4 regions of the Bacillus cihuensis genome follow, and region 3 is predicted to be linked to each of the others. Evidence: riboswitches for the same ligand, from Rfam matches in the RefSeq annotation. Region 3 holds a riboswitch; each other region holds the start of a gene.
The links. A riboswitch is a leader RNA that binds a small molecule or an ion and turns the genes downstream of it on or off. The one in region 3 is predicted to bind thiamine pyrophosphate.
Positions count from the first base shown of each region.

Region 1: linked by a shared signal. The riboswitch ahead of tenA (thiaminase II) and the one ahead of V179_RS0107320 (thiamine phosphate synthase) in region 3 are both predicted to bind thiamine pyrophosphate.
Region 2: linked by a shared signal. The riboswitch ahead of thiW (energy coupling factor transporter S component ThiW) and the one ahead of V179_RS0107320 (thiamine phosphate synthase) in region 3 are both predicted to bind thiamine pyrophosphate.
Region 4: linked by a shared signal. The riboswitch ahead of V179_RS0117940 (ABC transporter substrate-binding protein) and the one ahead of V179_RS0107320 (thiamine phosphate synthase) in region 3 are both predicted to bind thiamine pyrophosphate.

Region 1 covers NZ_KI632495.1:1,247,220-1,255,303, reverse strand. The annotation lists gene V179_RS0111945 (ABC transporter permease) at 1-947, shown strand, start outside; gene V179_RS0111940 (ABC transporter ATP-binding protein) at 922-1,716, shown strand; gene V179_RS0111935 (energy-coupling factor transporter transmembrane component T family protein) at 1,922-2,692, opposite strand; gene V179_RS0111930 (ABC transporter ATP-binding protein) at 2,705-4,165, opposite strand; gene V179_RS0111925 (ECF transporter S component) at 4,178-4,762, opposite strand; gene tenA (thiaminase II) at 4,798-5,481, opposite strand; TPP riboswitch at 5,721-5,874, opposite strand; gene V179_RS0111915 (spore germination protein) at 6,080-7,576, shown strand; gene V179_RS0111910 (GerAB/ArcD/ProY family transporter) at 7,613-8,084, shown strand, end outside.
Region 2 covers NZ_KI632495.1:2,255,665-2,263,748, forward strand. The annotation lists gene V179_RS0116600 (ATP-grasp domain-containing protein) at 1-878, shown strand, start outside; gene thiE (thiamine phosphate synthase) at 1,695-2,333, opposite strand; gene thiM (hydroxyethylthiazole kinase) at 2,314-3,129, opposite strand; gene thiD (bifunctional hydroxymethylpyrimidine kinase/phosphomethylpyrimidine kinase) at 3,770-4,567, opposite strand; gene thiW (energy coupling factor transporter S component ThiW) at 4,536-5,057, opposite strand; TPP riboswitch at 5,193-5,297, opposite strand; gene V179_RS0116625 (UxaA family hydrolase) at 5,697-6,854, opposite strand; gene V179_RS28185 (UxaA family hydrolase) at 6,911-7,234, opposite strand; gene V179_RS0116635 (UxaA family hydrolase) at 7,257-8,084, opposite strand, start outside.
Region 3 covers NZ_KI632495.1:318,639-326,722, forward strand. The annotation lists gene V179_RS0107300 (ROK family transcriptional regulator) at 1-990, shown strand, start outside; gene V179_RS0107305 (MFS transporter) at 1,054-2,274, shown strand; gene V179_RS0107310 (VOC family protein) at 2,660-3,040, shown strand; gene V179_RS0107315 (iron chaperone) at 3,338-3,727, shown strand; TPP riboswitch at 4,335-4,463, shown strand; gene V179_RS0107320 (thiamine phosphate synthase) at 4,797-5,408, shown strand; gene thiO (glycine oxidase ThiO) at 5,412-6,530, shown strand; gene thiS (sulfur carrier protein ThiS) at 6,542-6,745, shown strand; gene V179_RS0107335 (thiazole synthase) at 6,747-7,514, shown strand; gene V179_RS0107340 (thiazole biosynthesis adenylyltransferase ThiF) at 7,511-8,084, shown strand, end outside.
Region 4 covers NZ_KI632496.1:23,297-31,380, forward strand. The annotation lists gene V179_RS0117920 (winged helix-turn-helix transcriptional regulator) at 1-300, shown strand, start outside; gene V179_RS0117925 (DinB family protein) at 626-1,129, shown strand; gene V179_RS0117930 (hypothetical protein) at 1,327-1,569, opposite strand; TPP riboswitch at 1,865-1,974, shown strand; gene V179_RS0117940 (ABC transporter substrate-binding protein) at 2,113-3,105, shown strand; gene V179_RS0117945 (thiamine-binding protein) at 3,119-3,412, shown strand; gene V179_RS0117950 (ABC transporter permease) at 3,409-4,179, shown strand; gene V179_RS0117955 (ABC transporter ATP-binding protein) at 4,172-4,909, shown strand; gene V179_RS0117960 (TatD family hydrolase) at 4,906-5,682, shown strand; gene V179_RS0117965 (cold-shock protein) at 5,894-6,094, shown strand; gene V179_RS28290 (hypothetical protein) at 6,275-6,628, shown strand; gene V179_RS0117975 (SEC-C metal-binding domain-containing protein) at 6,904-7,956, shown strand.

The sequences.
Region 1 (8,084 bases), 930 kb from region 3:
GGATTCTTGATTTTCCAGATTTAACAGTTGATGGCAGCTTTGTAACAGGAGCAGCTGTCACAGCAATTATGCTTGTAAATGGCTACTCACCGATAATCTCAACGGGCGCAGCCTTACTAGCTGGTTTTGCAGCTGGTTCGATTACAGGCCTCTTGCATACAAAAGGGAAAATCAATCCGCTACTATCTGGAATATTGATGATGATTGCCCTATACTCGATAAATTTACGAATTATGGGTAAATCTAATATTCCGTTATTTTCTGAATCAACGATTATTACGAGTGTTAAGGAAATTTGGTCAAAAACAGGACTGGATTCCTTTTTAAATAAAGGAATGGAACTGTTAGGACTTGGAAATTCAGTGCCAAGCACATGGGCAATTATTTTTATTATGCTCGTCATTTCACTAGTCATTAAATTTGCATTATCGCTTTTCTTAAAAACAGAAATTGGTCTGGCTATCCGCGCTACTGGTGATAACCAATCGATGGTGAAAAGTTTTTCCACCAATACTGATAACATGAAGGTACTCGGACTTTCAATTAGTAATGCACTAGTTGCTTTCTCTGGTTCACTTATTGCCCAATACAATGGTTTTAGTGATATTGGCATGGGGATAGGCATGATTGTCATTGGGCTCGCTTCTGTTATTATCGGGGAAGCAATCTTTGGGGCAAAAACGATTGCACGAGCTACCCTGGCTGTAATTGGCGGTGCGATTGTATATCGAATTGTCGTTGCACTCGCGCTTCAAGTTCAATTCCTACAAACAGGGGATGTAAAATTAATTACCGCAGCGATTGTTATCGGTGCATTAATCATTCCGCAGATAAAGGATAAGCAGAAAGAAAAAAGTATGAAGAGGAAACGTTTAAAAGAATTGCAAATGCAGCAAACATTGGTGAAGGGGGCGAAAGAGGTTGCTACAGCTAAATCAAATTTATAAAGTGTTTAACCAAGGAACTCCAGATGAAAAGCTAGCGTTAAAATCTCTCGAGCTTACCCTTGAAAAAGGTGAATTTGTGACCGTCATCGGTAGTAATGGTGCCGGTAAGTCAACACTGATGAATATGATTTCCGGTAAGTTGATTCCTGATGCAGGTTCAGTGATCATAGATGGTAAAGATGTTTCATCCGTCGATGAGTATGTACGTTCAAAAATGATTGGCCGTGTTTTCCAAGACCCAATGGCTGGAACTGCTCCACATATGACGATTGAAGAGAACTTGGCAATTGCATATGGCAGAACGAATAAAAGAGGCTTGAGATTAGGTGTCACGAAAAGTCGACGTAGCTTTTATAAAGAAAAACTCGAGACTTTGCACCTCGGATTAGAAAATCGGATGAATGCGAAAGTAGGTATGCTTTCAGGCGGTGAACGGCAGGCGTTGTCGCTATTGATGGCGACCTTCACGAATCCGAAAATTTTGCTACTTGATGAACATACAGCAGCTCTCGATCCATCACGAGCCGACCTTATTACTAAACTTACAAAAGAGATTGTTAGTCAAAACAATCTTACGACATTAATGGTCACTCATAATATGCAACAAGCCCTTGATCTTGGCACCTCCTTAATTATGATGGATAAAGGTCAAATCATCTTTGAAGCAAGAGGCGAAGAAAAGCAAAAGTTAACCGTAGAGAAGCTTCTTCATGAATTCCAACGAATTAAAGGGGAAAAAATGCTGAATGATCGAGCTGTATTGATTTAAATAAGGAAGATTGTTTTTATTACATTTTTTAGAAACATATATTGACGAATATAGAAGCAGTGAGATAATTATGAAATCTCACTGCTTTTTTATGATGATCTCAAATGGTTTAGTTGGATGTAAGTAATCTATCAGTGCAACCTTGCTAAATATCCTTTGAATAAGATTTTTGTATCAATAAGTCAGCGCCAGATCATTGAAGATATCAAATCCCCTTAACTGCTCCATAATATCCTCCTAGAAGTAGGATGACAAAATATAATATGAATACAAGATCATGTTTAGAAAAGCCGATTTCGTAATAATATGTCCGGTCCCGAGTGTCGGAAAATCGCTTTGCTTCCATGGCTATAGCAATCCGGTGTGCACGTCGGATACTCCCTGATAACATTGGGATGGAATAAGCTTTCATTTTAAAAAAAACGGACCGTATACCTGTTTGTCTGACCACACCACGCACTTTCATAGCATTTTGAATCGTTTGAAACTCCTCCAGCATAATCGGAATTAATCTCAATGCTGCCATAAAACTATAAGCATATTTTGGCTTGAGTTTGACTTGTTGCATTAAAGAATAGAACAGATAGACGGGTCTCGTAGTTAAGGCAAAGGTTAATCCTAGCACTGCAAATAGCAAGGCGCGAAAACCAACGAGTAGTCCCCTAAAAAAGCTTTCTTCGGTAATATGAATGAGCCCCCACTTAAACCAAGTGGTGTTTCCTTGTCCAAATAAAATCATCGAAGAAGAAGTCGATAAAAATACAACAAAAAAAGGGATAAAGAGTAATAAAATTCGTTTGAGCGGCTGTCCTGTAAAACACAAAAATAAAATCAATACGATTATCGTGAAGTTTACCATGAAAAGTAAATTATGAACTAATAACACAACTATACACAACATAATTAATACGAATAACTTAAGGCTAGGATTAATTTGGTGTAGCCATGTTTCTTTACTCGAAAAATCTAATTGCATGACGTTCCTCCATTACACGGATACTAATTCAGAATTAATGCTTATACTTTGTGTTTCATCGCTGATCACTTTCCCAGCCTCTATTGTCCAAATTCTTGTTGCAAAGTTGTTTGTAATCTGTTCATCATGGGTAATCATGATAATCGTCGTACCTTTCAGTCTGAGTTCTTCAATCCATTCAAGTAACGCAAAGGTGTTTTTGGAATCTTGACCAAAGGTAGGCTCGTCTAAAAGAATGAGTTTTTGTTCATTTACAATCGATGCAGCTACACTTAAACGACGCTTTTGTCCCATTGATAATTGATAAGGGTGCTTATCCCGATGGTCTACTAATCGGAACCATTCTAGAAGTTCTTCGACTTTTTTTTCTATTTCTCGAGAATCCTTTTTGTCTACTTTTAATGTGTAGGCGATTTCTTCATAGACTGAATTTGCGACAAATTGAAATTCGGGATTTTGAAACACGAATGTCATGAAATCTGATTGTTTTTTCACTTTTTTAATAGCAGTCCCTACTAGCTCACAATGTCCTGTTGTTTTGATGAATTGCATGAAAGCATGTAAAAGTGTACTCTTGCCAGCACCATTTTCTCCTTTAATAACAATCCATTCTCCAGAATAGGCTTGCAATTGATCTACTCGTATTTTTTCTTCCTTTTGCCTAAATCCCTTAAAGTTTTGCACATCTAATATTTTCTCCTTTTTTTCAAAAGGCGTCCTCAAACGAAGCAGGGGGGTGGTATCTAGATACTCTTCCCAAACACCTGGAAACCAGATACCTTGTTCCCTCATTTCCTCTTGATACGTTGACAAGATGATTTCTTTTGGTCCATCGGCTATAATCTGACCAGCTTCATTAAAAAGAATGATTCGATCAATGAATTCTAGGACATGATCAATTTTATGTTCCACTATAATGACTGTTTTTTCTTGGCCGACTTCTTTTAATACATTCCAAATCTCTTTTGTTCCTTTAGGATCAAGCATTGCTGTTGGTTCATCTAAAAATAATACATCGGGTTTTAGGGCCAAGACCGATGCTATCGCTAAGCGTTGTTTCATGCCCCCAGATAGTGTTTGAATGCTAGTATGAATATTTGGTAAATGTAAGCCGACCTGCTGTAAGTGATGATGGATTCGATCAATCATTTGTTGTTTTGGAACGTTAATATTTTCAAGGACGAATGCAATTTCTTCATCAACAAATGGCATGCAAAACTGACTATCTGGGTCTTGAAAAACATACCCAAAAGAAGGGGGACTTACTAATTCTTCAGCTTTCATAGGAACTTCAATGGAATGAGGTATTAAGCCGCTTAAAACTTGTAAAAGCGTTGACTTCCCGCAACCTGATGGTCCGAGCAGGAGGACTTTTTCCCCTTTATAAATTGTAGAAGATAAGTCCTTAAATAATAAGGAAGTATCTCCTGGGAATTTCAATCGTAATTTATCTACATGTGCAATTCGTTCCATAGTTATCAACCCTTACTTTTGATCCAGTTCTGCATAATCTTTACTTGATGCTGGACGAACAAGATTTGTTACGCCTGTCGCTTCTAAAACTCTCACTAGATAGTAAGCAAACACTCCAGCAAAAAGAATAGACCCGAGAAATCTAGCAATCATAAATAATGTTAAATTCCATGCCGCAAGTTTGCCGATTTCTCCATAGGCGAAATCCATAAGTACCGATCCTAAGCAAGCAGCGATAGCCGATAATATCGCTACTGAAATATGAAATCGTTTATATTTGAATGCCATAAAGACAAGCTCTGCAAACAATCCTTGGACAACGCCATAAAGTAGTACGGTTAGCCCCCATGGTGAACCTAAAAGAAATTCACCAGACGCCGCTGCGATTTCGGCAAGCAATGCAACGCCAGGTTTACGGATGATCAAAAAGGCAACAGTAGCAGCAATAAACCACATTCCATACATAAATTGATCGGCATGTAAGCCAATTGGTTTTAGAGCATAATACACCGAGCCCCATAGAATATAAACAATGCCAAATGCAATGGCAATCACAATCGTCACTAATATGTCTGTCAATTTTAATCCCTTTGTCATGTTACGAATCTCCTTTATTGAGAATTTGCTAGCCTTTATACTTCCAATATTTCTTTTTGAACCGGCCATGTTTCTAACCGATACGCCATCTCCCAAAAAGAGTATTCATATTGACTACTAAGGATGAAATGCTCTTTCATTCGTAGTTTATCCTCCTCTGTCACTTTTTTCGCAATCTCATCGATTCTCTTAATCTGTTCTTCTACCAATGTCCGGAACCAATCGCCTCCATATGCAGCGATCCACTCTTGATAAATCGGTTCTTCTGGTGTACATTCTTTTAGTCTTTCACCGATTTCATAATACAACCAGTAACATGGCAGAATCGCCGCAATTACGTCACCTAAATGTCCTGAATAGGCAGCACGATACATATGTGATGTATATGCATAAGCGGTAGGTGCAGGCTTAAAATTTTTCTGTTCCTCTTCGGTAATGCCCAATCGTTTGGAAAAATTCTCATGCAGCGATAGCTCAGCTTCATACGTTCCTTGTGCATGGCTGGCAAGTCGACTCGTTGTGTATAAATCTGTGGCTTTTACTGCCCCTAAAGCTTGTACTCTAGCAAAATGAGATAAATAATAAGCATCTTGCATCACATAATAGCGAAAATTGACTAGTGGAAGTGACCCATTTCCAATTCCTTCAACAAAAGGGTGATGAAAGCTTGCTTCCCAGATGTGATCAACTTCTTTACGAATTTCCTTTGAAAATGTCATATAAATTGCCCTCCATTTTTTTAATTATTAGACATAAATGAAAATAATGATTCGGTATCATCTTTTAAAATAAGTTATGTTAAAGCTCATTGTTGATTTTGGCACTATGTTGATTGGAGCGAAAAGCCAACGCCTTTCGTTTCAATCAACAGAAATGTTTAATAGAGACACAACATAAAAAACCACTTCCTTTTTAGCATAAGAAAGTGGTTTTGATCGATTACAAAATAGGTATCTTCGTTAAGACGCCCCCACTTCCCTACGCTGGTATAATCCAGATCAGGTTCTAAGGGTCTTAAAGTCTCACTTTAATCTCAGCCTTTTCGGTCTACGAAGCATCAAATATCTTCTTCAGCTTCATATCCCATTCAAGAGGCACCCCTAGTGGTAAAAATTGTTTATTTAATTGGTATTTGTCTAAATACTATCATTAAATTTATAATTGTCAACCTTTTGTGAAATAAGAGTGGTATATTCCGTTTAATATAACGTAACGGATAGCTTCTCCAAGCCCATTTTTTGTTCCTCTTACCCAACTCATAATTTATCCATAAATGGAAACTATATAAGCAATGGTAGAAATGAAGGTGATGAATCAATGAAAAAAGGTTGGTTTCAAAATAAAAACGGACAAGGGGATACGGAACAAAAGAATGCGACACAAACATTAGCAAAATCAAAAGACTTTACTAAAACTTGTTATTACAATCAAAAAACTAATATTCATTTTTGTTTAACATATTTAACTACTTTAGTTGACGAAAAAATCATTGAGCAAAGTATTCTTTCATCTTTATTGGCAGGTGATTTTCATTCGATTGATGATATTAAGAAAATCATGCCTCTTTATGATGTTCAAATTTGTAATGATCCTTCTAAAATTGAGGAAAATTTATGTAGCGGTTATGTGCTACTGACGATTGAAACTGAAGAAAAGAATTATGGTTTGATTGCTGCCAAAAAGGAAATTGTTCGTGCGCTATCACCTCCAGAAGTAGAAATTTCCGTTGTTGGCCCAAAAGAAGCTTTTGTGGAATCGATTGCGACAAATTTAAACTTAATTAGAAGAAAATTGCCTGTTAAAGAATTAGTCATTGAAGAATTTACAATTGGTAGATTATCTAAAACAAAAATTGCTATCTTACACATTGAAGGCATTACAAATCAGGAAAATATAAACACCGTCAGGCAACGTTTAAAAGACATTGAATTTGATGATATATCTGACAGTTCTTACATCGTGCAAATCATATCCGATAATTCGAATTCACCATTTCCCCAGTTACTCGATACAGAAAGGCCTGACAGAGTCGCTGCAGTTTTGGCTGAAGGAATGATCGCCATTTGCGTTGATGGTTCACCACAGGTTTTAATTACGCCGACTACGTTAGTTAATTTTTTTAGTTCATTCGAAGATTATTATTTAAATTGGATAATTGCTTCATTTTTTAGACTGCTTAGGATGTTTGCGGTTACTTTTTCGATCTTGATCACGCCCCTCTATGTGGCGGTACTTACTTATCATTATGAAATTATTCCACATGATTTATTAAGTACATTGATTACATCAAGGAGAATTGTTCCTTTTCCACCAATCTTAGAAGCAATAACGTTGGAATTAACGATTGAATTGTTAAGGGAGGCTGGGGCGAGACTACCGACAAAAGTTGGCCAGACAATTGGTATCGTAGGAGGTATTGTTATTGGAACCGCTTCGGTTGAAGCAGGTCTAACAAGTAATATTCTGCTTATTCTCGTCGCACTGGCCGCTCTTGCTTCTTTTACGACGCCCGTTTATAAAATGAGCAATACGATTCGCTTACTTCGCTTTCCTTTTTTGTTGTTTGCTCAACTTTGGGGATTAGTTGGCATTGTCTTTTGTGTTTGTATTGTATTAACCCATCTAATCCGCCTTACTTCCCTTGGTAGGCCGTTTTTAGATCCATTCTATCCACCAAGGTGGCAAGACTTAAAAGATTCCTTGCTCATGTTACCGTTCAAAGAGCGATCGATGCGTCCACAATTTTTAAGAACGGAAAATCCTTACCGCTTCAGTAAGAAAAAAGCAAGCGTCAAAAAAGATATTGATGAATGAAAATGATGATAACGAAAAGTAGGTGATGACTCAGTTATGCAAGAGCAAACCATTCCTGATAGACTGAAAATTTCTCCTTTTTTAATTTTTTATGTGATCATGGCCATGCAGATAGGACTCGGTGCGTTGGATTATCAGCGTATAATTGCCAAAGATGCTGGTTACGACGCATGGATTTCGATAGTGTTTGCCGGTACATGCCTACATATTATTGTTTGGATGATATATAAAATTGCTAAAATCGTGAATGGAGATATCGTAACGGCTCATATGTATGTTGCTGGGAATCTCATTGGGAAGGTTTTAAGTTTTCCATTTATTTTCTATTTTCTTTTGCATTCCTTGGCTTCTCTTCGTACATTATTCGAAATCCTCCAAGTTTGGATATTTCCTACTTTGAACCTTTTCTGGTTTTCACTAGGGTATATGTTGCTTTCAATGTATGTTGTTTTTGGCGGATTGCGGACAGTTGTTGGAATTGCCTTCTTTTCCTTGGTCTTGCCAGCTT
Region 2 (8,084 bases), 1.9 Mb from region 3:
TAACAAGAAATCTTCTAAAAAACCTCCGATCTTCTCCTTACTTTGCCATTTATACATCAGAAGACTCCTTAAAAGATTTCCTTAATGAACAAAAAAACCATCTACCATTAATAGTGAAATCCCCCATTTCTGCTGGATCAAAGGATGTCTTACTGGCAAATGATATCTATCAATTAAACTTAGCAATGAAAAAACTACTAAACAAGTATAAAGATACACCTATTTTAATTGAAGAATTTTTAACTGGACCTCAATATTTAGTTGAAACAGTAGTACACGATGGTACTATTACTATTGTAGCTGTTATTGAACAAGAAATTACGTTCAAAGAACGTTTTATCGTAACAGGATATAGCTTGTTAGCTTATATGGACAAACCGTTTTTTGATCATCTCTATGAAACAGTTTGTACAATTGTAGAAGCATTTGACATGAAAAATGGTGCGTGTCACCTCGAATTGCGTCACGTTCGAGGGAGATGGAAATTAATCGAGATTAACCCTAGAATTTCTGGTGGTGCTATGAATCGCCTGATTGAGGTGGGGTATGGCATTAATTTAGTAGAAGAAACGATTCAGATATTTTTAGGAAATCAACCGAATCTTACGAAAAAACATCGTAAGTACGTGTATGTACATTATCTAACTGTAGATATTGAGGGTAAATTGGTTAGTGTTACCGGGAAAAATCGTGCTAGTAAATATCCAGGAGTGCAAGAAGTTTTTATAAAACCACGCAAAGGAAAGATATTACGGCCCCCTTTATCAATGGGAGATCGTTATGGATACGTGTTAGCCTCCTCATATAATAAAGAAGAAGCGAAACAAATGGCGATAGAAGCAGCTAAAGCAATTCGTTTTAACATGGAAAAACTATAATGATTACGGGCCAAACTACAGAAACAAGAAGCGCCTTTAGTTCCAATTCAAAATTGGACAGCCTATATGGGCCACTAAAACATCTAAATTGTCTCACAATGATTAAAACGTATAGGATTTACTACGTGATTCTAGTGTAAATGACTCGGGTTTTTATCTTTTATTCTAGTACTAAAAAATAGTAAGTAGATGTTTAACTATTAAAAGTCATGAGCATTATACCTATGTTTAGACTAATCTTTCGTGAAATTCATCTTCATAAACTTTCGCATTTTGTTTTTAGCGATTTCTTCAGGAAATATCATTGGCGCTACACCAGAAGGACTAGTATACATTTGATTGTTGCCACTACTATGTATTTCAATCAGATTGTTTTATCTTGGTGAAATGTAAAAGAAACAAAAAGTTATTCTATAGATTATGTCCTCACACTCTATACACTTTACCGACAGATAAAGTGAAACTTCAATCAGTGGGGGTTTTCTTCATCCCCCACTAATCGTTAGTCCCGTTCTACAACGCTATCTCTCCGCTACTGTGTAGATATAACGATACTATGAACCCGATTCAATGATTCCCAAACTAAGTACGGCCCATCCTGCGACATCGTTTGTGTGACCCACATCCTGTGGGCCTCAACTAAATCTTTGAAGATCACAAAGGTAAGTTTCACTGTATCTCACCAATCGGGCTAATACGGGCAGTTATCCCCCCACCTATGCTTCTTCGATTCCTCTTAGCCTTGAGGTGGAGGTCTTACTGCCAGTTAATGCGGAATAAACGATATAAAGGAGTTGTATGGTTTAATTCCTTTCATTATTGGACTATGGCTGTCGTCATTTGTTTTTTTAGCATTTCCGCCGCTTTTCTCGGATCATCTGCTTTCATTATTGCCGATACAATCGCTGCACCAGAAATACCGCTATTGAGAATTTGGGGAAGATTTGCGGAGGTTATGCCGCCAATCGCAACTGCTGGAATGGTAACAGCTTGGCAAATCATGTTAAGCACTCCATGCTGTAGCATCGAAGCATCTTTTTTTGTTGAAGTTGGAAAGACAGAACCTACCCCAATATAATCAGCTCCGTCTGCCTCAGCTTTCAAGGCTTGTTGGACATTTTTAACGGAGACGCCAATCTTCATAGACATAGGAACTAATTGCTTCACAACAGATAAAGGAATATCACCTTGCCCAATATGAATACCATCCGCTCCGACAGCAAGTGCAAGATCCACGCGATCATTTATGAAAAGCGGGATGGAATAGTTGGCAAGTAATTGTTTAATTTTTAACGCTTTTTCATAAAAGATTTTTCCATCCGAGTTTTTTTCTCTTAATTGAACAGCTGTAACTCCTCCAAGAATAGCTTCTTCAATAATTTGCTCAAGTTTCTCAAGCGGAATTGATTCTTCTGTGACAAGGTAAAGACTAAGATTATCTCGTAGCGTACTCATTTATTTGTACCTCCTTCATCCAAATCTCTCCGTTCATCAGTGATATCGTATCGACTAATTTCACTCGGAAAGTACCTGTTCCTTCTCCTTCTAATAGCTTGCTTTTCGTTAATTCGCCAGCAATACTCATGACAGATATTCCCGCTACTGCTGCGTCAAGCATCTGATCTGTTACGCCAGCAAAGCTGCCAATTAAGGATGTCGCCATACAGCCTGTACCTGTCACTTTTGTCAATAGGGGATCACCATTGTTCACTATAACAGTCGTTTCACCGTTACTAATTGCATCTGTTCTACCACTTACAACGATTGTACTGTTTAGTTCTACTGCTGCTTTGACAGCAAGGTCCGCTCCTGAAAGAGACACCATACCTGAATCCACGCCCTTTGTCTGACTTTGGCCTCCTATTAAACTATAAATTTCACTGGCATTCCCTCTAATAATGCTCATCTTCACTTCTTGAAGAATTTTTTCAGCCATCTCGATTCGATAAGGTGTTGCCCCAGCTCCAACAGGATCAAGTATAACCGGTATGTTAGCAGAGTTAGCTGCTTTTCCAGCTAGAATCATTGCTTCACAGGAATCCGCGTTCAGCGTCCCTAAATTGATGACTAGTGCATGAGCGATTTTCGCCATATCTGCGGCCTCATTCACACTTGATGCCATAACAGGAGAGCCGCCAATAGCAAGAGTAATATTCGCACAATCATTGATTGTGACAGAATTGGTTATATGATGAACAAGTGGATTTACATTTCGAACTTTCTTAAATAATACTTCAATTCTTTTTAGCATAATAATCCCCTCCAGATTTATCCCGCATTAACGGACAGTAACCCCCACCTCAAGGCTTAGAGGTACTAAGAAGCATAGGTGGAGATAACTGCCCGTAAAAGCCCGATTGGTTCAACTAACAATTAGTGGGGGATGCCCCCCACTTATTGAAGTTTCACTTTATCCCCCATTAACGGGCAGTAACCCCCACTTCAGGGCTCAGAGAAATCTAAGAAGCGTAGGTGGAGATAACTGCCCGTAAAAGCCTGATTGGTTCAACTAACAATTAGTGGGGGATGCCCCCCACTTATTGAAGTTTCACTTTATCCCCCATTAACGGGCAGTAACCCCCACTTCAGGGCCTAGAGAAATCTAAGAAGCGTAGGTGGAGATAACTGTCCGTAAAAGCCCGATTGGTTCAACTAACAATTAGTAGGGGATGCCCCACTAATTGAAGTTTCACTTTATCCCGCATTAACGGGCAGTAACCTCCACTTCAGGGCTTAGAGAAATCTAAGAAGCGTGTGGAGATAACTGCCCGTAAAAGCCCGATTGGTTCAACTAACAATTAGTAGGGGATGCCCCACTAATTGAAGTTTCACTTTATCCCGCATTAACGAACCGTCAGTGCGAAGGTAAAAAAACATTGATGGAAGTTCCATTATGATTGATGAACTTTCTGAAATTGATAGAAATGATTGACTGGCCCATGTCCTTTTCCGATGGCAAAGCTGTCACGGATAGCTTGCGTAATATATTCTTTTGCTTGACGGATTGCATCCTCGATTCCAAGTCCGTTTGCTAAGTTAGCGGCAATCGCTGATGAAAGTGTACAGCCTGTACCATGAGTATTTTTCGTTGAAATTCTTTCACTCCTTAACCATATATAATTAGCTCCATCATAAAAAAGGTCGTTTGGATCTCCGGCAGAATGTCCTCCTTTTAACAAGATTGCTCTCGCTCCTAATTGCTCGATGATCTGGCAAGCTTCATATATATCTTGTTTGGATTGAATCGTTTTCCCTGATAACGTTTCCGCCTCTGGTAGATTCGGAGTCACGATCGTTGCCATTGGTATCAATAGCTTTTTCAATGCTTCTACAGCGTCCATTTCAAGTAGATGATGCCCGCTTTTAGAAATCATGACTGGATCAAGGATAATATGCTGCGGCTTATATGTATGTAGCGTTTTGGCAACCGTTTCAATCGTTTCAGCCGAACCAAGCATCCCAATTTTCACAGCATGAACTTCAATATCGTCGAACACTGCTGATATCTGGTCGCGAATAATTTCTTTGCTCATCGTTTGAATCGAACGAACCTCTACCGTATTTTGGGCGGTAACAGCTGTGATAACAGACATACCAAACACATGATGTGCAGAGAATGTTTTTAAGTCAGCTTGAATTCCTGCTCCCCCTCCTGAATCAGAGCCTGCGATTGTAAGTGCTGTTTTCATATAGTAACCCCTCCAAATATTTATTTTTCAAGAAAACCTTTAATAATATAAACGCAATACTTGCGCCTGCTAAAGAACTAATTGAAAATGCGGGTAAAAAGCCAAACAAAGCAACTTTTTTTCCTAAAAACAACAAGGCAAGTGGATAACAAGCAAGTGCCCCAATAATCCCCGTACCTATAACTTCACCTAGACAAGCAAAACCAATCTTTTTTGTATACCTGAATAATAGTCCTGCAAGCAAAGCCCCAATCATACTGCCTGGAAAAGCAAAGATAGAACCCGTTCCTGCCATGTTTCGAATGATTGAGACGAGCAAAGCTTGAGCAATGGCATAGCCAGGCCCTAACATAACGGCCGTTAATACGTTCGCTAAGTGTTGGATCGGAAAGATTTTAGCAAAACCCATTGGAATAAAAACAAAGGAACTAGTCAGTGCTGTTAATGCTGTAATCATGGCAGTAAGTGAAAGTTTTCTAATCGAATTCACCATTTCATCTCCTTTTCATCTGTTTTATACATTTGCTAGGAAAATCGTTGTAGTGAGAAAACGAAACTTTTAAACAAAACCAAAAACCCCCTTCCTGAAATAGGAAAGGGGTAGATATTCACATATAAACTAGCTAAGCTAATATCTCCACTTCCCTCCGCCAGCATGATCCGGTTCAGGTTCAAAGGGTCTAGAACAAAGTTCCATCTCAGCCTCTTAAAGACTCCCCTAGTGCAATGTATATTTAGTTACTGTCATCATACCATGTTGAAGCAAAAATGCAATGCCTGAAAATTTGCAATTAACGTTCTTTTGCGGAAAAGGTGCGGGGCTCTGCAAATTCAGCTCCGTGCCGCAACCTTCATAAGGTGATACAGTTTATAAGCCCTGAACCTTTTTCTTTTTCATCGTTGGGCTTTAGAGCAGACGCTTATGGGTGTTTTCAGATAACCTCTTAGCTCAGTTCTTCTTTCAACCACGATTCTAACTTGAAATTTTCCCCATTAAAACGTTAAATCTACTTATTTTGTGGCATACTTTATTAATCTAGCTCATTTCATAAGTTATAGTTGTCATTTTAGTCTAACTAAATTAACCTACTAAATTACGAGCAAAGAGCTAGTTTCGTTCATGATCCCTTTATATCGTTTCTGCCAATCTCCAAATCGCGAATTCTTGATTTTTATGTTTTTCAGATGCAGTCATCGAACCATTCGCTGTTGCCATTATTTTTTGGTAAATTTCTTCGCCTATTTCCTCAATCGTGTTTTTCCCTTCGATTATTTTTCCAGCATTCACATCAATATGCTCTGACATGATTTCATATAGTCTTGGATTTGTGCCAATTTTGATGACAGGAACGATTGGTGAGCCTGTTGGAGAACCCTTTCCAGTGGAGAATAAAACAATCTGTGCTCCACCAGCCGCAAGGCCGGCTACCGATTCTACGTCATATCCAGGTGTATCCATGAAGATAAACCCTTTTTTCGATGGTGCTTCGGCGTAATCAATTACTTCCATTAACGTTGAATTTCCGCCTTTTTTAATACAACCTAAAGATTTTTCTTCTAAGGTCGTTAATCCCCCTGCCATATTTCCTGGAGTCGGATTTGCTGACCTAATATCTTCACCCGTGTCTTTGATTCTTTCTTCATATTCTTTTACTATTTTAAGAAATTTCTTACCTACTTCAGGATCTATGGCTCGCTTTGCCAAAATATGTTCGGCACCGATGGCTTCTGTTGTTTCCGCTAGAATACTAGTCCCGCCATCTCTTACAATAAAATCGGAACATGCTCCAATCGCCGGATTTGCGGTAATCCCTGACCATGCATCTGATCCACCACATTCAAGTCCAATGATTAGCTCAGTAACATCAGCTGTTTCTGTCTTTTCAGTTTTACTTCTATCCATTGCTTCTTCTAGCCATTGTTTCCCTTCTTTAAGGACCTCACTAACAGGCTTATCTTTATTAAAATAAATGGCATGAACATGATGATTTTCATCTTTTAAAAGTTCTTCAAGCTCTTTTGCAAGTGGGTCATCACCCATGCCTAAAAATAGGGCGCTACTTACATTTGGATGTCCCGCAGTCCCTTTTAAAGTCCGGATTGTCTGCTTATAATCTTCGGGGAACTGAGCTTGCCCTCCTTGGTGGACGACTGGAATCACACCTGGAACGAGCTGAGCTATTTTTTTGGTGAAACTCGCCAATTCACCTACTGTATTCATGACAATTACATGATTTCTGACCCCTATACTGCCATTTGGTCTTCGATACCCTTCGAATGTTTGCATTGTATTGCCCCTTCCTCAATTAATTTGAGCGTATAATTACCTTATTCAATTAGTTTTCAAGAACTGAATGTATCAACATGATCTATAAAAGAATGATCTCTTTCTTCATTTTTAAGACCACGAACATTGAAAACATGGACATGAAACCCAGGAGATATTTCTGCTGTCGCAATTCCCATGCACTCTCCATACTTCATGATTTTTCCTTCATTCTTAATATAAGAGGTAGCCACTTTATGCCCGTATGAAATATCTTCCATCACCTTTATTTGGTCCTTTTCACCTTGTATAGAAAGCAGCTCGCCTGATTTTAAATTTTTCAATGCAACTGCCACATTGTCGTTCGGATTTAATTTGAGTGCATTATATTTTTTGTCCATTCCCCATCCTCCTTCTCCTCTATTAAAATGTTGTTCCTACATGTGGAATAGAAAACTCGCCTAGTTCCAACTTTTCAAGACTCGTTTGTTTTCCTGAAGAGATTTCTACTAGCTCTTTCATGACTTTTTCCACTTGAACAGAAGGATCCTCTTCGGTTATTGTATAATCGACTAGTTCATCAAATGAGCCATATGGATTTTGCGGTGTAATTGTCATACACGGCAGAGCGACTGAACCTGTCAAGATTCCTCGGCTACTCACAACGATCACTAGATTACATCCACTTGAGGCCATATTAGAAAAAGTCTCTACCATATTGCTCGTACCAACGATAAGATGTAGCCCTTTCTCTTTCGGCTTCTCATTATAGCCAAGTAGACTTTCAATTGGACTAGTCCCTGTCATTTGAGCTTCAAGAGCAGCTAATAATTTTTCTTCTTTTGAGAAACTGCGAGCAGCACTTTGGTCTTTATGAATTTCTTTCCAACGTTTCCGGTGTAATCCTTCTTCCAACTTTCTTAGTTTATCTTTTGCCTCTTGACTGTTTGTGCGTTCTGCCAATAATAAACCAGCCGGCTCTAAAGTATCTGTAAGTCCCATCATCACTGTCGCATCATTTTCAACTAATAAATCGATTACTTTCCCTACTACAGGAACTATTCTTTTCAATGAATCCTCATCGATATCAACAGTTACAATCCCAACAGTCAAAGAAGAAAGCGGAAGATTCTCTCTTTTCATTGCTGCCGCTTCCTTTGCCCATTGTTCAACAATCTGCACACCTTTTTTTGTTGTATTTTCTCCACCTGCTAATTGTTGGATGCCGATTCCTTCTATTGGCTTTGTTTT
Region 3 (8,084 bases):
ACGCTGTTACAGCTTGGTAGTGCTACAAAAGTAGAACTTAGCAAGCTGTTAGGAATTAGCTTTCCCACAGTCAGCAAGATAATTGCTCAAATGGAACGAGATGGTGAGGTTTATGAAATCGGATTAGATCACTCTAGTGGAGGAAGAAGAGCAAAACGATATGAATTTAATCCAGAGCATATGCTAGGTCTGGCTGTTTTTTTAGAGGAAAATGAAACAGTTTACGCAGTTTTTAATTGTGTTGGGGAAGTAAAAGAACACGGAACTAGAGCAAGCGTATTCCAAGGTGCTTTCAATTCGTTGACAGAGTTATTACAGAATATCCTATTAGAATTTCCGAAAATCAGTTCAATTGCGATTGGTGTACCTGGTGCTGTCAATAACGGAAGAATCTTTCATATCCCTAATTATCAAAGTTTCCATGACTTTGAATTGAAAACATACTTTGAGGATCTGTTTTCGATACCTGTAGTTGTAGAAAATGACATGAATGCTGCAGTTCTAGGGTTTCAAAAAAGGAGTGGGGGAGAGGATAAACAATCGCTTGTATATTTGTATTCTGGGAAAAATGGCCCAGGAGCTGGGATTCTTATTAATGGTGACGTTGTACGTGGTAGTACATTTTTTACTGGTGAAATTTCGTTCATGCCATTGTATGATAACCAGAATTTCCATCAAGCTATGTACCAGGGAAACAAGAAGAATACAGAGAACCCCACAATTCATGAGAAACATGAGATTCAAGCTATTAGTCGCTTAATAGCTTCTCTTGTAGCCATTATTAATCCTCATACAGTCATTTTTTCAAAAGAGGAAATGAATCAGACAGTACTAAATCGAATTGCGATAGAAAGTGCTAAGTATGTACCTAAAGAACATCTTCCTGAGTTTATTATGAGTGATTGGAAACAAGACTATCTTCATGGATTGCAGCGACTTGCTATTGAACGGATGATTACTGGTATTCGGATAGTTGATGAATTAGAGTGAGCAAAAAACACAAAGTTTAAACTATACAATGATTAAATGAAAAATAAAGGGGTGGGACTTATTATAGCTACTATATTTTTAGTAATCATATATATGGCGTTTATTAGCTTAGGTTTGCCAGATTCTATGTTAGGCGTTGCATGGCCGGTGATGCAATCAGATTTTGGGCAACCACTTGAAATTGCAGGCTTGCTTTTCATGGTAATTGCAGGCGGTACAATTATTTCAAGTTTAGCAAGCGGACCTGTTATTAAGCGGATGGGAACAGGTTATGTTACTTTAATTAGTGTATTTATGACTGCCATTGCACTATTAGGGTTTTCTTTTTCACCATCGCTCATATGGCTTTTTATATGCGCTGTTCCACTCGGCTTAGGTGCGGGGGCAGTCGATGCAGGATTAAACAACTATGTTGCTACACACTATAAAGCACATCATATGAGTTGGTTACATTGTTTCTGGGGAGTTGGCACTTCTCTTGGACCGATTATAATGTCTCAGTTTATCACCACTCAAAATTCTTGGCGACATGGATATGTTGCCATTGCAGTTATTCAGTTTGCGTTGGTTTTACTCCTCTTTTTTACTCTTCCATTATGGAAACGAGTAGCAAAAAGAAGTCATGGTGATTTTAGTGAAGAACATGATAACAAAAGAATTGTTTCTCCTGATGAAACTACGTTGAAGAATGTGAAACCTTTACAAATTAAAGGTGTAAAGTTTGCGCTCGTTTCTTTTTTATTTTATTCCGCTGTGGAAGCAACCATTGGGTTGTGGGGAAGTAGCTTTCTTGTAAATGTTAAGGGCATATCAGTAGCAGTGGCAGCTCAATGGGTTTCCTTATACTACGCTGGGATCACAGCAGGAAGATTAATTACAGGATTTATTACCTTGAAGGTGAGTAACCGTATTCTTATTCGTACAGGACAGATTATAGCATTAATTGGAGCTACTTTTCTTTTAATGCCCTTGCCAACTAACTTTTCACTTGTAGGGTTTATTTTGATTGGCTTAGGATTGGCACCGATTTTTCCATGTATGTTACATGAAACACCTGCCCGTTTTGGAAAAGAACATTCTCAGTCTATTATGGGCTATCAAATGGCAATTGCCTATACAGGGAGTACTTTTTTGCCACCTATTCTTGGAATGATTGTTTCGTATTCCACAATGGAAATTTTCCCATTTTTTATTGTCGTGTACATAATCACTATGCTTCTTGGATCAGAAAAAGTAAATGCCCTTATGAAATTACGACTGTATGATAAAAATGTTAATGCTTGATTATATGAATACTAGTCTATGTATGAATGACTTATAATCTATTAAGTCGTCATTATTCTCATAACTAGTGATGGTTTATTCATTGGACAACACAAGAAATTTCACCTAGGCTTCAACAGTAAACGAAACCTATTTTTATAGAAAAGCAATAGTGGCTACACGCTTGAATAGTTGAAAATCCTTTTTATACTGCAGATTTTATGGTACCTAGAAAACAGTATTGTGGAAATATGTTATTATCACCTTTCTTACATGGGCATAATGCAGTCAATAACTTTGTTTTTTGGTATAATCATTTAGTAGTTATATTTGCGAAAGAATAATGGAATGCTCTAAGGTATAAACAATCAATATTATCTGAACTTGTAGGAATGGAGAGAAGCAAATGATTAAAAAAGTTGGTCAAATTATGTTATATGTAAATAACCAAGATGATGCATTAAAATTTTGGACAGAAAAAGTAGGGTTTAGTAAAATTTCTGAAGAAGACAATGGCCAAGGACTGAGATGGATTGAAATTGCTCCAACAAAAGAAGCTGAAACGAGTTTCGTTCTCCATAACAAGGAATTCATTGCTAAAATGCAGCCGGAATTAAATCTACAAACACCATCAATAATGTTTTATTCGGAAAACCTGGATACATTATATAAAGACTTTTCCGATAATAATATCAAAGTCGGAGAAATTGTAAGTATGCCTTCTGGTAGAGTTTTTAACTTTGCTGATAATGAAGAAAATTACTTTGCGATTATGGAAAAAAAGTGAACATAAAAAACTAACACCTCTAAAATACTAATTTTAGAGGTGTTAGTGTGGAACAACATTAAAACTTTATTAATACCGTCCTTAATTGGACGGTTCTTTGTATTAATATAATATAACTTTGTTACTGTCTTTTTTATTGAAAACGTGATAAAAGGATGTAAACTATAACTGATTCTTTTGGCATTCTGATTATAGGAAATTTTAGCGATGTGGCAAAGTGATAACGAGATTGATAAACGATAAATAAGAACAAAAATCAACTTGATCTAAGACTTACCATTTTTGAAAGGAGAAATTATGAAAGCCCAAAAAACTACGTTTAAATCGATTGATGAATACATTGTGCAATTTCCTCTAGAGGTCCAGGAAATATTAAAAAAATTAAGAGAAGTAATAAAAGAGACTGCACCGGATGCAGAAGAAAAAATTAGTTATCAAATGCCTACATTTGTATTACATAAAAATCTCGTGCATTTCGCAGCCTATAAAAATCACATCGGGTTTTATCCAACTTCTAGTGGAATTGCTGCTTTTCAACATGAATTATCCGAATATAAAGGAGCAAAAGGGTCTGTACAGTTTCAGATTGACAAACCGTTGCCTTATGAACTAATTAAAAAGATCGTTAAATTTAGAATTGCTGAGAATATAAAGCAAGCAGAAGACAAATTGAAAAAGAAGAAATAATTTTAAAAATTCCGGTTGGGATAATTGAAATGTATAAATAAAATAAACGGGTACTGAATCTAATAGAGAATTTCCTTTTAAGAATATTAAATTTGCGTTCAGATAATAGCTTACTTTTAGTTAAGGCTGTTTTCACATACTTTGTTGCTTTTTAATCATTTTTACACTAATATCCCGGGTTGATTTCCGTTGCAGGTACTCGCTTTCCGCGGGCGGTCTCAGAAGCCTCCTCAGTGCTTTGCACTTGCGGGGTCTCCCTCAACACGCTTTTCCCGCAGGAGTCTCGCACCTTCCACTACAATCAACATCTGTTCGAATTGGTTTCTTGCTAAAAACAACAATCTTTACGAAAAGAGCCTTAGTTAAAAAAGCAATGTCGAAATAATATCTGTAGTTAGGATTAAATTAAGGGGAGTTTAACAAGTAATAAATGTCAGTCATAGATAGTCAAAATGCCGCTATATTTCTTGTTATCAGAGAAAGAAACTTTTGTGGTATTTGATTCGGCTTTTTTAGTTTACTTAGATTATGTAATAAAATATATTTTAAATTATTTGACAATTAACTTAATAATGGTACTATAGATGAAAATAAACTAAATATTAACATATACCACTAGGGGTGCTTTACTGGTAAAGAACAATATTACCGAAAAAGCTGAGATTAAAGTATTGCTTTAAGACCCTTAGAACTTGATCTGGTTTATACCAGCGTAGGGAAGTGGTGGCGTCGAAAATAGGTTTGTGTATTTTATTAAGACTAGCCACTTTCTTTATGAATGTAGAGAAAGTGGCTTTTTTATTTTGTTTAACACTTTGATACAGATAACGATTAGGGGGGATTTGCCCGTAACTGACTTTGTATTGTTAGTATGTAGCATAATTTGGTCCAGTTTTTTATGAAAATATTAGTTAGTCGAGGCTCAGTATTTTGTATATTTGTAAGAAAGAGAATGATGAAACAACCCTTTATCCTATGTGGTCGACGTTAGTAGATGCTGTACATGATTTTGTTTTCAATTTAACTTAATAGTTCACGAAAATTGGATTTTCTGTTAAGGAGTTTTCTTATGAGTGTACCTGAATTGCATATTATTTCTACTGGTAAGCAGCAAATTACAAAGTTCGTTGAGATTGCATCTGAAATTCATGAGTATATTGATTTCATCCATCTTAGAGAAAAGCATATGAGTGCAGCACAACTCTATCAAGCTGTAACTTTGTTATGTGAAAAGAATATACCGCTCTCTAAAATCATTGTGAATGACAGAGTAGATGTAGCATGGAGCCAGCAAGCTTATGGTGTCCAGTTAGCGTTTCATAGTTTAGATGTCAGCGTTGTAAAAAAAGCATTCCCAGGAATTCGAGTGGGGCGTTCTATTCATTCCTTTGATGAAGCACAAACTGTTTTTGAAAAAGGAGCAGACTACGCAATTTATGGACACGTTTTTCCTACCAATTCCAAATCAGGTTTACCACCTAAAGGTGTAGAAGAACTTAAAGAGATCACGATGAGTATGAAACTACCAATTATTGCAATTGGCGGGATTACACCTTCCAATAGTGAACTATTAATTAATGCTGGAGCAAAAGGGATAGCTGTAATGTCTGGTGTATTGGATGCAAAAAGTCCAGTTCAGGCTGTTAAAGAATATTGCAGGTCGTTAGGGAAGGGGAGATAAGATGTGAGATCCATATACGATGCAATTGTTGTAGGTGGTGGCGTTATTGGGGGATCTATTGCTTATCATTTAGCTAAAAGAGGTAAACAAGTTCTTCTGTTAGAAAAAGATCGACTTGCCTGTCAGGCATCTAGTGCAGCTGCAGGAATGTTAGGGGCACAAGCGGAGCTAAGCGCAAGTAACCCTCTTTTACCATTAGCAAAAAAGAGCAGGGAGATGTTTCCAACGCTTTCAGCTGAATTAAAAGAATTCTCAGGGATCGATATTGAATTCATAAACAAGGGATTGTTAAAGGTAGCACTTACAAACGAGCAAGAAACAGAGTTAAAGAACTTGATAAATAGCCAAAGTTGGACAGGAGAGGAAGAGTGGCTTTCGACCACTGAAATTAAAAAAATAGAGCCACTCATATCTGATGATATTAGAGGTGCTATGTATATTCCTCGAGATGGTCAAGTCTCGCCATATCATCTTTCAATAGCATTTGCAAAATCAGCTGCTATGCTTGGGGCAGAAATTAAGGAATTCATCCAAGTGAGAGATTTATTGTTCGAGGATAACCGAGTAAAAGGAGTTTACACGAATGAAGGGGAATTTTTTAGTGAAAATGTCATTGTAGCAAGTGGAACATGGAGCAAATTTCTACTTGAGAAGGTTGGGGTCAAAATTGATACATATCCAATAAAAGGGGAATGTTTCTCGATTATGACACATCGTCCATTGCTTGAAAAAACGATTTTTTCTCATGGATGCTATCTAGTACCTAAAATTGGCGGGAGAATAATCGTTGGTGCAACAGAGAAGCCACATACGTTCGACCAAAGAGTAAGCATCGATGGTATTTCAGCATTAATGGAAAAAGCAAAGCGTTTACTCCCGGCTATTAAAGACACAGAGTTCGAACGAGCATGGGCTGGGCTCCGCCCCCAAACTGGGGATGGTCTTCCTTATATAGACGAACATCCAGAATTTCATGGACTATTTATTGCAACGGGTCACTATCGAAATGGAATACTCCTATCTCCGATTACGGGCCAAATTGTTGCAGATTTAGTAGAAAGAAACGCTTCATCTGAATGCACTGCATTTCGAGTGGATCGTACTTATCAAATAAATTATTAGGGGTGTATGTATTGGAAATAGTTATTAATGGTGAAAAATTAGAAATTCCTATTGATGTGGCAACTGTTTCAGAGCTTTTGCAACATTATGGCTTAAATCAAAAAGTCGTGATTGTAGAATTAAACAATGAAATATTAGAAAAAGGAAATCACCAAGAAACACTTTTGTCAAACGGAGACAGAGTGGAAATGGTACATTTTGTAGGAGGCGGATGATATGTTGAGAATAGGACCTTTTGAATTTTCTTCAAGATTATTATTAGGAACTGGGAAGTATCCAAATTTCGATGTTCAAAAGAAAGCAGTAGATGTTTCGGAAGCGGAAATTTTAACGTTTGCTGTTCGGAGAATGAATATTTTCGAAGCAAGCCAACCGAATTTTTTAGAAAACCTCGATCTTAAAAAATATACATTACTTCCAAATACAGCAGGCGCCAAAACAGCAAAAGAGGCGGTTCGGATTGCAAAACTGGCTAAAGCATCAGGACTTTGTGACATGATAAAAGTAGAACTGATTGGTTGTCAAAAAACATTATTACCTGACCCAATTGAAACAATAAAGGCATCAGAAGAGTTGGTAAAAGAAGGATTTATTGTTTTACCATATACTTCAGATGATGTTGTCCTAGCGAAACATTTAGAAGATTTAGGCTGTCACGCGATTATGCCCGGAGCTTCGCCAATTGGGTCTGGACAAGGAATAATGAATCCTCTTAACCTACGATTTATTATTGAACAGACCACAGTTCCTGTTATTATCGATGCTGGAATCGGCACTCCTTCAGATGCTGCAATTGCCATGGAATTGGGGGCAGATGGAGTTCTTCTAAACACAGCTGTATCTGGGGCCAAAGATCCAATCAAAATGGCAGAGGCAATGAAGCTTGCGATTAAAGCTGGCCGACTTGGGTTCGAAGCAGGAAGAATCGCGAGAAAAGAATATGGTCAAGCAAGCAGTCCGGTTGAAGGAATGAGCATTGGATGAGTGAACGCTATTCACGTCAAGAATTATTTACGCCCATTGGAGTAAAGGGACAAGAGAGAATTCGTAATAAACATGTACTGATAATTGGTGCTGGAGCTTTAGGAACTGGAAGCGCAGAGAACTTAGTTCGGGCAGGAATCGGATCGTTAACGATTGTCGACAGAGATTATGTGGAGTGGAGTAATTTACAAAGACAGCAGCTTTTTTGTGAAAACGATGCCAAAAAACGACTACCAAAAGCAATCGCTGCAAAGAACCGATTAAAATTATTGAATTCGGATGTAAACATTACATCGATTATAGCGGATGTATCAGTTGAAGAATTAGAGCAACTCATTGACGGTGTAGATTTAATTATGGATGCTACCGATAATTTTGAAACAAGAATGATTATTAATGATATTTCACAAAAACACAATATACCTTGGATTTATGGTGCTTGCGTAGGAAGCTATGGAATCAGTTATACGATTATACCGGGGATAACACCTTGCTTACATTGTTTAATGGAGGACATCCCTTTGGGTGGCTTAACTTGTGATACGGCTGGAATTATAAGTCCTGTTGTGC
Region 4 (8,084 bases), on a different contig from region 3:
AAATGGAAAATGTTGATATTGTGGCATTTAGGGAAAGAGGGCACTAAACGCTTTGGTGAACTGAAGGCGCTAATGCCAGGAATTACGCAACGAATGTTAGTGAATCAATTGCGTGAACTAGAGGATCATTTGATTATTCATCGCGAGGTCTATCCTGTTGTTCCTCCAAAAGTAGAATATTCTCTAACTGAGCATGGACGAAGCTTAATGCCGATTCTAGATTCTATGTATGAATGGGGTAAATATTATATAGAAAATGTGTTGGAAACGGGACCTGGAAAAGATAAGTCGATTGAATAGGCATAAGATTATCTCACTAAAACGTCCACGGTCGGCAAATTTATAGAAATGCTTTCAGTGGTTTTATGAAAATTCCTCCTCTTTTAAAAACACCTTATGCAAATGAAAACATACCTTAATATATAATAATACCGCCCGCATTTGTGGGCGGTATTATGTATGTCTAAGAACTAATTCATCTTGATTTACTTTTTAAACTAAATAATTCAGAAAGGTTGAGAAACAATAGAACAAAAGTTCATAGTAATCTTTAGCAGGAATGTGGATATTATTAGCGAATGTAGGTAATGTTGATAGATGGAAATTGCTAATTGGAGGCGAAGAGATGTTTAGTACAATTGAGGATTTCTTGACAAATTGGAAGCATGAAAGTGGATCTACACAAAAAATATTGAATGCGTTAACAGATGAATCATTAGCACAGGAAGTATCGCCTGAAGATCGCACACTTGGAAGGATTGCCTGGCATATCGTAACGACGCTTGATGAAATGATTGGACGTACAGGGCTTGTTTTTAATGCGGCTCGGCATGATGCGCCAGTACCGAAAACGGCGAGTGAAATAACTGAGGCATATCGCACATCAAGCGAAGAGATGGTCGCTTCGATTCGCGAACAATGGAATGACGAAACATTGAACGAAGAGAGAGAAATGTACGGGGAAATGTGGTCCATTAACACGGTGCTTGGATTATTAATTGGTCATCAAGCACATCATCGTGGCCAAATGACTGTACTCATGCGTCAGGCAGGTTTAACTGTTCCTGGTGTATACGGGCCGGCAAGGGAAGAGTGGGCAGCTTTTGGTGGACAAGCACCTGAAGTATAATCGTGTAAACAGAAATTGATTCTTAAAATTGGCTGTTATTAAATATAGCACGTAAAGAACACGTATGGGTTAGCGATGAAAAACCGCTTTTCATACGTGTTTTTATGTGGTGAAATCTAAATTGGATGAGGAATCTAGTGTTGTAACTGAGCGTAAATTGAAATAGGTATTTGGCTTTCCATTTAAATTTTACTAGATTAGTCTGCTCCACCGCCGCTGTCACCGCCACTATCACCATAATAACTTTCACTTGACGAGCTTCCAGTGGAGGGGGAAGATTTCGACCATTTCCATGTACTTTCCGAGTATCTGACTGGCTCTTCATCGTGATAGACCAGGTAAGTGAGGGGCAAGGTTTGAGCATATTCTAGCTCTGGTATTACTAAGCTTGCTATTTTCTGTTTAGGATGCTTGACTTGTAATAAAAGAATACGCGTCATTATTTTTTCAAGTTCGGATTCCGATAGATTAGTAGGCATGCCATCTCTATTGATTGCTTTTCTGAAAACCTGTCATTTCCACTTCAGGCGATGCCTCCTCGGCGCTGTGCGCCTGTGGGGTCTCCTTTTGACTCGCTTTTCTAAGCAGGAGTCTCACGCCTTCCGCTCCAGTCAACATATTGCCAAAATCAACAATGAGCTTTAACATCGCCCTTCTTTTTAAGCATAACTCTTGAAAAACCCCACCACCTATGGCAAAGTAATAAGGTAATGAAGCATAAAACGAATTAAATAATGAAACATGTAGGGGTACCAGTGTTGCTGGTTGAGACCGTATCCAATAGATACATACCCTTGGAACCTGATCTGGTTAAAACCAGCGTAGGGAACATATTTAAACAGGACTTATTTGTTATGATATGCACCCTAGGTATAAACCTACGGTGCTTTTTTGCGTAGCGCTATTCCTTAAACGTTTACATATCTTCCTCCTTGTTTCTTCGTTTTCTGCTTTGTAAAGACATATTTAAAGGAGGAATTGTGATGAAGAAATGGCTTGTATTACTATGTACGGTACTGATTCTTGCTGCTTGCGGGAATAGTCAGGACAATGGTTCAAAGGGAAATAATCAGGAGAAATTAAAGAAAGTCACTCTTGTTTTAGATTGGACGCCGAATACAAATCATACTGGTTTGTATGTCGCGAAGGAAAATGGGTATTTTGAAGAAGAGGGGTTGGATGTTGAAATCATAATGCCAGGTGAAGCGGGTGCTGACCAGCTTGTTGCTGCGGGGAAAGCAGACTTCGGAATAGGCTACCAGGAAGCTTTGACAGAAGCACGTGTGCAAGGAGTGCCATTAGTCTCTCTTGCTGCCATTATCCAACATAATACGTCTGGATTTGCTTCTCCAGTTGATAAAAAAATTACTTCACCGAAAGATTATGAAGGAAAGACGTATGGCGGTTGGGGAGCACCTGTAGAGAAGGCGGTACTTTCTTCTTTGATGAAACAGGAAAGTGGAGATGTGGAAAAAGTCGATTTTGTAAATATGGGAGATACGGACTTTTTTACAGCGGTGAAACGAGATATTGATTTTGCATGGATATACTATGGTTGGACAGGTATAGAAGCCGAGTTGCGTGGCGAGAAATTGAATATGCAATATGTGACAGACTACTCGAAAAAGCTAGATTACTATACACCCGTGCTCACAACTAGTGAGAATTTGATAAAAGAAGATCCCAAAACGGTTCGTTCTTTTGTAGCAGCAGTGTCCAAAGGATATCAATATGCGATTGAACATCCAGAAAAAGCAGCTGATATTTTAATTAAAGAAGTTCCTGATCTAGACTCGGAATTAGTAAAAGCTAGTCAAAAATGGTTATCACCCAAATATCAAGATGACGCTTCGAAATGGGGCGTTCAAGATCAAAAGGTTTGGGAAGACTATGCAAATTGGATGTATGAGAACGGTTTGCTTGAAAGTAAACTAGAGGCGAAGCGAGCGTTTACCAATGAATTTTTACCGAATTAAGGAGGAGAGCAACATGAGTGACTCATTAGTAAGCATTCAAATTATCCCGAAAACGAAAAATGGCGAAGATGTTATTCCTTACGTCGATGAAGCGATCGCTATTATTCATAACTCGGGTATTAAATATGAAGTGCACCCGCTTGAAACAACGATGGAAGGTAATTTGACAGAGATCTTTTCGGTTATCGAGAAAATGAATCAACGAATGATTGAGATTGGTAGCAGTAATGTGATATCCCAAGTGAAAATCCTTTATCAACCGAGCGGTGCATCTATGGAGAAACTGACAGAGAAATATCGCCCATGAACATTTGGCATAAGGGATGGCGACCAGTTTTGGTCCTCATCCTTTTGTTCGTCGTTTGGGAAGTGTCCTGTCGTCTTTTCGAAATACCGAGGTGGCTCCTACCTTCTCCCTCACAGATCGTATTAGAAGGTGCTGAAGGATGGTCGAATTATTATCACCACTTAACAGCGACAATCGGACTTACAATCTTGGGATTTTTAATTGGAGCAAGTGTAGGTATTGCAGTTGCTGTTGGGCTACATCTACTTCCTAGGCTCAGAGAAGCGGTTTATCCAATCATCATTCTCTCACAAAACGTTCCGATCATTGTGTTGGCTCCATTGCTCGTTATTTGGTTCGGCTTTGGTATCTTACCTAAGATCATTGTCATTACGCTTGTTTGTTTTTTTCCGATCACAGTGGCTACTTTGGATGGATTTAAGCAGACGAGCTCAGAGCTTTCGCATTATATGAAAATGGCAGGAGCTTCGAAGGGACAAATCTTTTGGAAGCTGGAATGGCCTTATGCGCTACCGTCTATCTTCTCAGGTTTGAAGATATCTGCTACATACAGTGTGATGGGGGCTGTTATTTCCGAATGGCTCGGGGCTAAAGAAGGAATAGGTGTCTATATGACCTTAGCATCGTCATCCTTTCGAACGGATCGCGTCTTTGTTGCGATCTTTTTGATCATGATATTGAGCTTGGTATTCTTTACTTTGATTGTATCGTTGGAACGGATGATTGTGAAGTGGAAGCCGAAAGGAGATGGCAAGGGGCGTGACTAAACTTTTAATCGAGAACATATCGAAATCATTTGGTGAAAATCAAGTACTGGATCAATTGTCTCTTCGTGTAAAAGAAGCGGAGTTTGTGTCGATATTAGGTCCTTCTGGGAGTGGGAAAAGCACTTTATTCCAATTAATTGGTGGTTTGTATTCACCTGATTCTGGAGCAATTAGCTTGGATGGCAAACGTATTAACGGTAAAACTGGTTCGATAAGTTACACACCTCAAAGTCCATCGCTGTTGCCTTGGCGAACAGTCCTCGGTAATATCCTACTTGGTGGTGAAATAGTGGGAGAGACTGATCACGCACTTGCATTACAAATGATTGATAAAGCGGGCCTGAAAGGATATGAGAATGCTTATCCTTATGAGCTTTCTGGAGGAATGAAGCAGAGAGTTGCATTTATTCGCAGTCTCTTAAGCCCGCAATCACTGATTTGTTTAGATGAACCTTTTTCAGCACTAGATGAATTCACGCGACTCGAAATGCAAAACTGGCTCCTATCTGTTTGGGAAGAAGATAAGCGAGCTATAATGCTTGTTACCCATAATATTGAAGAAGCTCTTTATTTATCTGATCGGATTATTGTGTTATCAGAGAAGCCTACCCATGTGAAAAAAGAGTTTGTCGTTCCGTTTCCAAGACCAAGGCAAGCATCGATTTTGTTAAGCGAGGAATTTTTAAATTGGAAAAAAAAGATATACAATGAATTGCGGGTGATTATGTGATACATTCTATCATCGACGCTCATATTCATTTTGATCAATATTCAGAAAGTGCCCGGTCAACCATTTTAAAAGATTTGCAAGCATACAAAGTAGAAGCACTTATTTCCGTATCAACGAATCTCGCTTCTTCTCAAAGAAATTTAGCCTTAGCAGAGATGGATCAACGAATAAAGCCTGCTTTTGGCTTTCATCCAGAACAAGAGCTGCCGGGTGATTGGGAATTGAGTCAAATATGTTCATTTTTGGATGAACACAAAAATCAAATGGTAGCTGTAGGTGAAGTGGGCTTACCTTACTACTTGCGGATTGAGCATCCAGACATACAAGTCGAGCCTTACATTGAAATATTAGATGTGTTTGTAAAACAAGCTTCAAAGCTGAATAAACCAATTATTCTTCATGCAGTATACGATGACGCTCCTGTCGTTTGCGACCTTTTAGAGAAACACTCGGTGACGAAGGCACATTTCCATTGGTTTAAAGGAGACGCAAAAACGATTCAGCGTATGATTCAAAATGGCTATTATATTTCAGTCACTCCGGATTGTTTGTATGAAACGGAAATTCAACAATTGATAAAAGAGTATTCTTTAGATAAGCTGATGGTGGAAACGGATGGACCATGGCCATTCGAAGGATCATTTAAAAATACGATGACTCATCCTAAAATGATTCATCGTAGCATTCAATTAATAGCGGAAATAAAGAAGGTACCGGTAGAGAAGGTATACGTAGATATATATGGAAATACAAAAACATTTTATGGGCTGTAATAATGTTTGAATAGTTATCCAGTAACAGACATCCTTGTCAAAAATATTTATTTTATTGGTTTGCAATCGTTGCCAAATCCTGTTACTATTAAGAGGAATTATTTTTGTTCGGTACTGTAGGAATCTAAAAGTGAGAACTTTTTGACTCGATTGTCACTTTGAGCAAGGATAGTAATACAATGTGTGATGAACGCACTAGGAGGCAACAACAATGGAACAAGGTAAAGTTAAATGGTTTAACGCAGAAAAAGGTTTTGGATTCATCGAACGCGAAAACGGAGACGATGTATTCGTACATTTCTCAGCTATTCAAACTGAAGGTTTCAAAACTCTTGACGAAGGTCAAGAAGTAACTTTTGAAGTTGAACAAGGACAACGTGGACCACAAGCTTCTAACGTACAAAAAGCTTAATTGATACATGCAAAAGGCAGACTCTACTTAGGAGTCTGTCTTTTTTTGGCGTATAAGTTCATTTATTATAAAGAAAGTATTAGAGTTTGTGAATTAAATAGTAATAATTACGATTTACAAATATAAAAAGATGCGTTATGATTAAGAAAAATGGACTCATAAAACTTGAGGTAGCTAATAATGAATGAGATTCTAATGGAATTTTTACTAAGGGATATTGTTTCGCATTTACCGGATGAAAAGCGTGAGATTTATCAATATATAGTCAATGAAGAAGACCAATTGGCACAGCAAGCGGAGAACGCTGAACATCTTCTGCAGCTATTTGTGAAACATGCACCACATCGAACTGCAGCCAAACACTTTCGTTTGGAATATGGTCAAATGATTAAGCTTATGCATGAAATAGAAAGAGAAATAAATGAGAAGTTGGAAGAAAGATGTGCGAAGGTGAAATGGATCGACATGACGGACAAAATCAAACACCTCAACTCCTTAAAACACCCCGTATTTACTTATTTGCTAATCACTTGAATTACACAAAAATATAAGCTATTTCACAAGGCTTAACCTGGTGGGATAGCTTTTTTATGTATCATCACAAACGGGAAATGGGGTCTGACCCCACTATGAAAGTATGAAATCCCTTGGTATATGTGGGTTGATGGCTAGTGGATTTAATCCGGGAAATAGGGTCTGACCCCAGGGGGAGTTTGAAGGAGTATCAATCTTCCTATGAGTTCCATTAGGTAATTTCGTGATTTTTTGATACAATGGTGAGTAGCGTTTTGTTTTTTGGAGGTATATATATGGGAAAATTAAATAGAAATGCACCGTGTGAATGTGGCAGCGGGAAAAAATATAAGAAATGCTGCGGCAGAAAAGTTGATGAAAATCCAACAGCTGTTCATTATGAAGAAGCAACACTAATTCAGAAGGAGTTAATGGATTTTACAGAAAAGAATTATAAAGCTGAAATCAATCAGCTTTTGCTTGATAATCCACTTCCGGCAACTGTAAGTGAAGAGGTTCAAGAAATTTATCAATTTAATGTAAATATTTGGGGTACTTTCACACAGCCGGTCGTGAACGGCAATACAATCTATGATACATTTATGGAACAAGAAGGGTCTCGTATTGTAAGGGAGAAAACGAGAGAGGTAGTAGAGTCTTGGAAAGGTACGGCTCCTGTATTATTTTCAATTAAGGAGTTAACTAGTGAAACAATAACTTTAGAAGATATCGTGACAAAACAAACTACCACGCTTCCGTATACTCCATATGCAAGTCAGGAATTAGGAATTGGCGAAATCATTCTTGGGTATCTAGTTGATATGGGAACGAGAAGTGATTTCTTTGGTCAGTTTATAAGCTTTGAACCAAGATTCACAGACAGCATTTTAACAACTATAAAACAACAATTAGAAGAATACAAGAATGCGGGTGGAAAAGCAGAAGAATTCATGGCTCGAAAATTCTTGCAAATCTTCCATAGTCTCGCGGCTATCACAGAAGGTATTGAGTTACCAAAAACTGAAACAAATGAGCGAGTATGGTACAATGAGAAAGAAAGAGAAACAGCAGAAATGGTGCAACGAGGAATGAATGAAGAGGGCTACCCGCAATCACTAATAGAAAGTGTTCAAACGTTGTGGAACACCTATTGTACGGAGCATTCTCCATCCATTCGAAAACCAGAAGCCTTTGCTGCAGCACTGGAGTATTCAGTGAAACTGCTCTCAAAAGGGGAGTTCAGTCCTTCGCAGACTAAGCTTGCTAAGAAATATGGGGTAGGCGCTTCTACTTTATCAAATCGTTATAAAGAAATAGAAGCAACGGTTGGAGAAAAAATAGAAATATAAACAAATAGGCTGCCATTTTGGTGGCCTATTTTAATAATAGTATCTAACGAAAATAACCCTTGTGGTTTAAATATCTTCAGACTTTAAGGAAAGGTATTAGCTTTCAAGAGGTTGGAGCTCCATTTTCA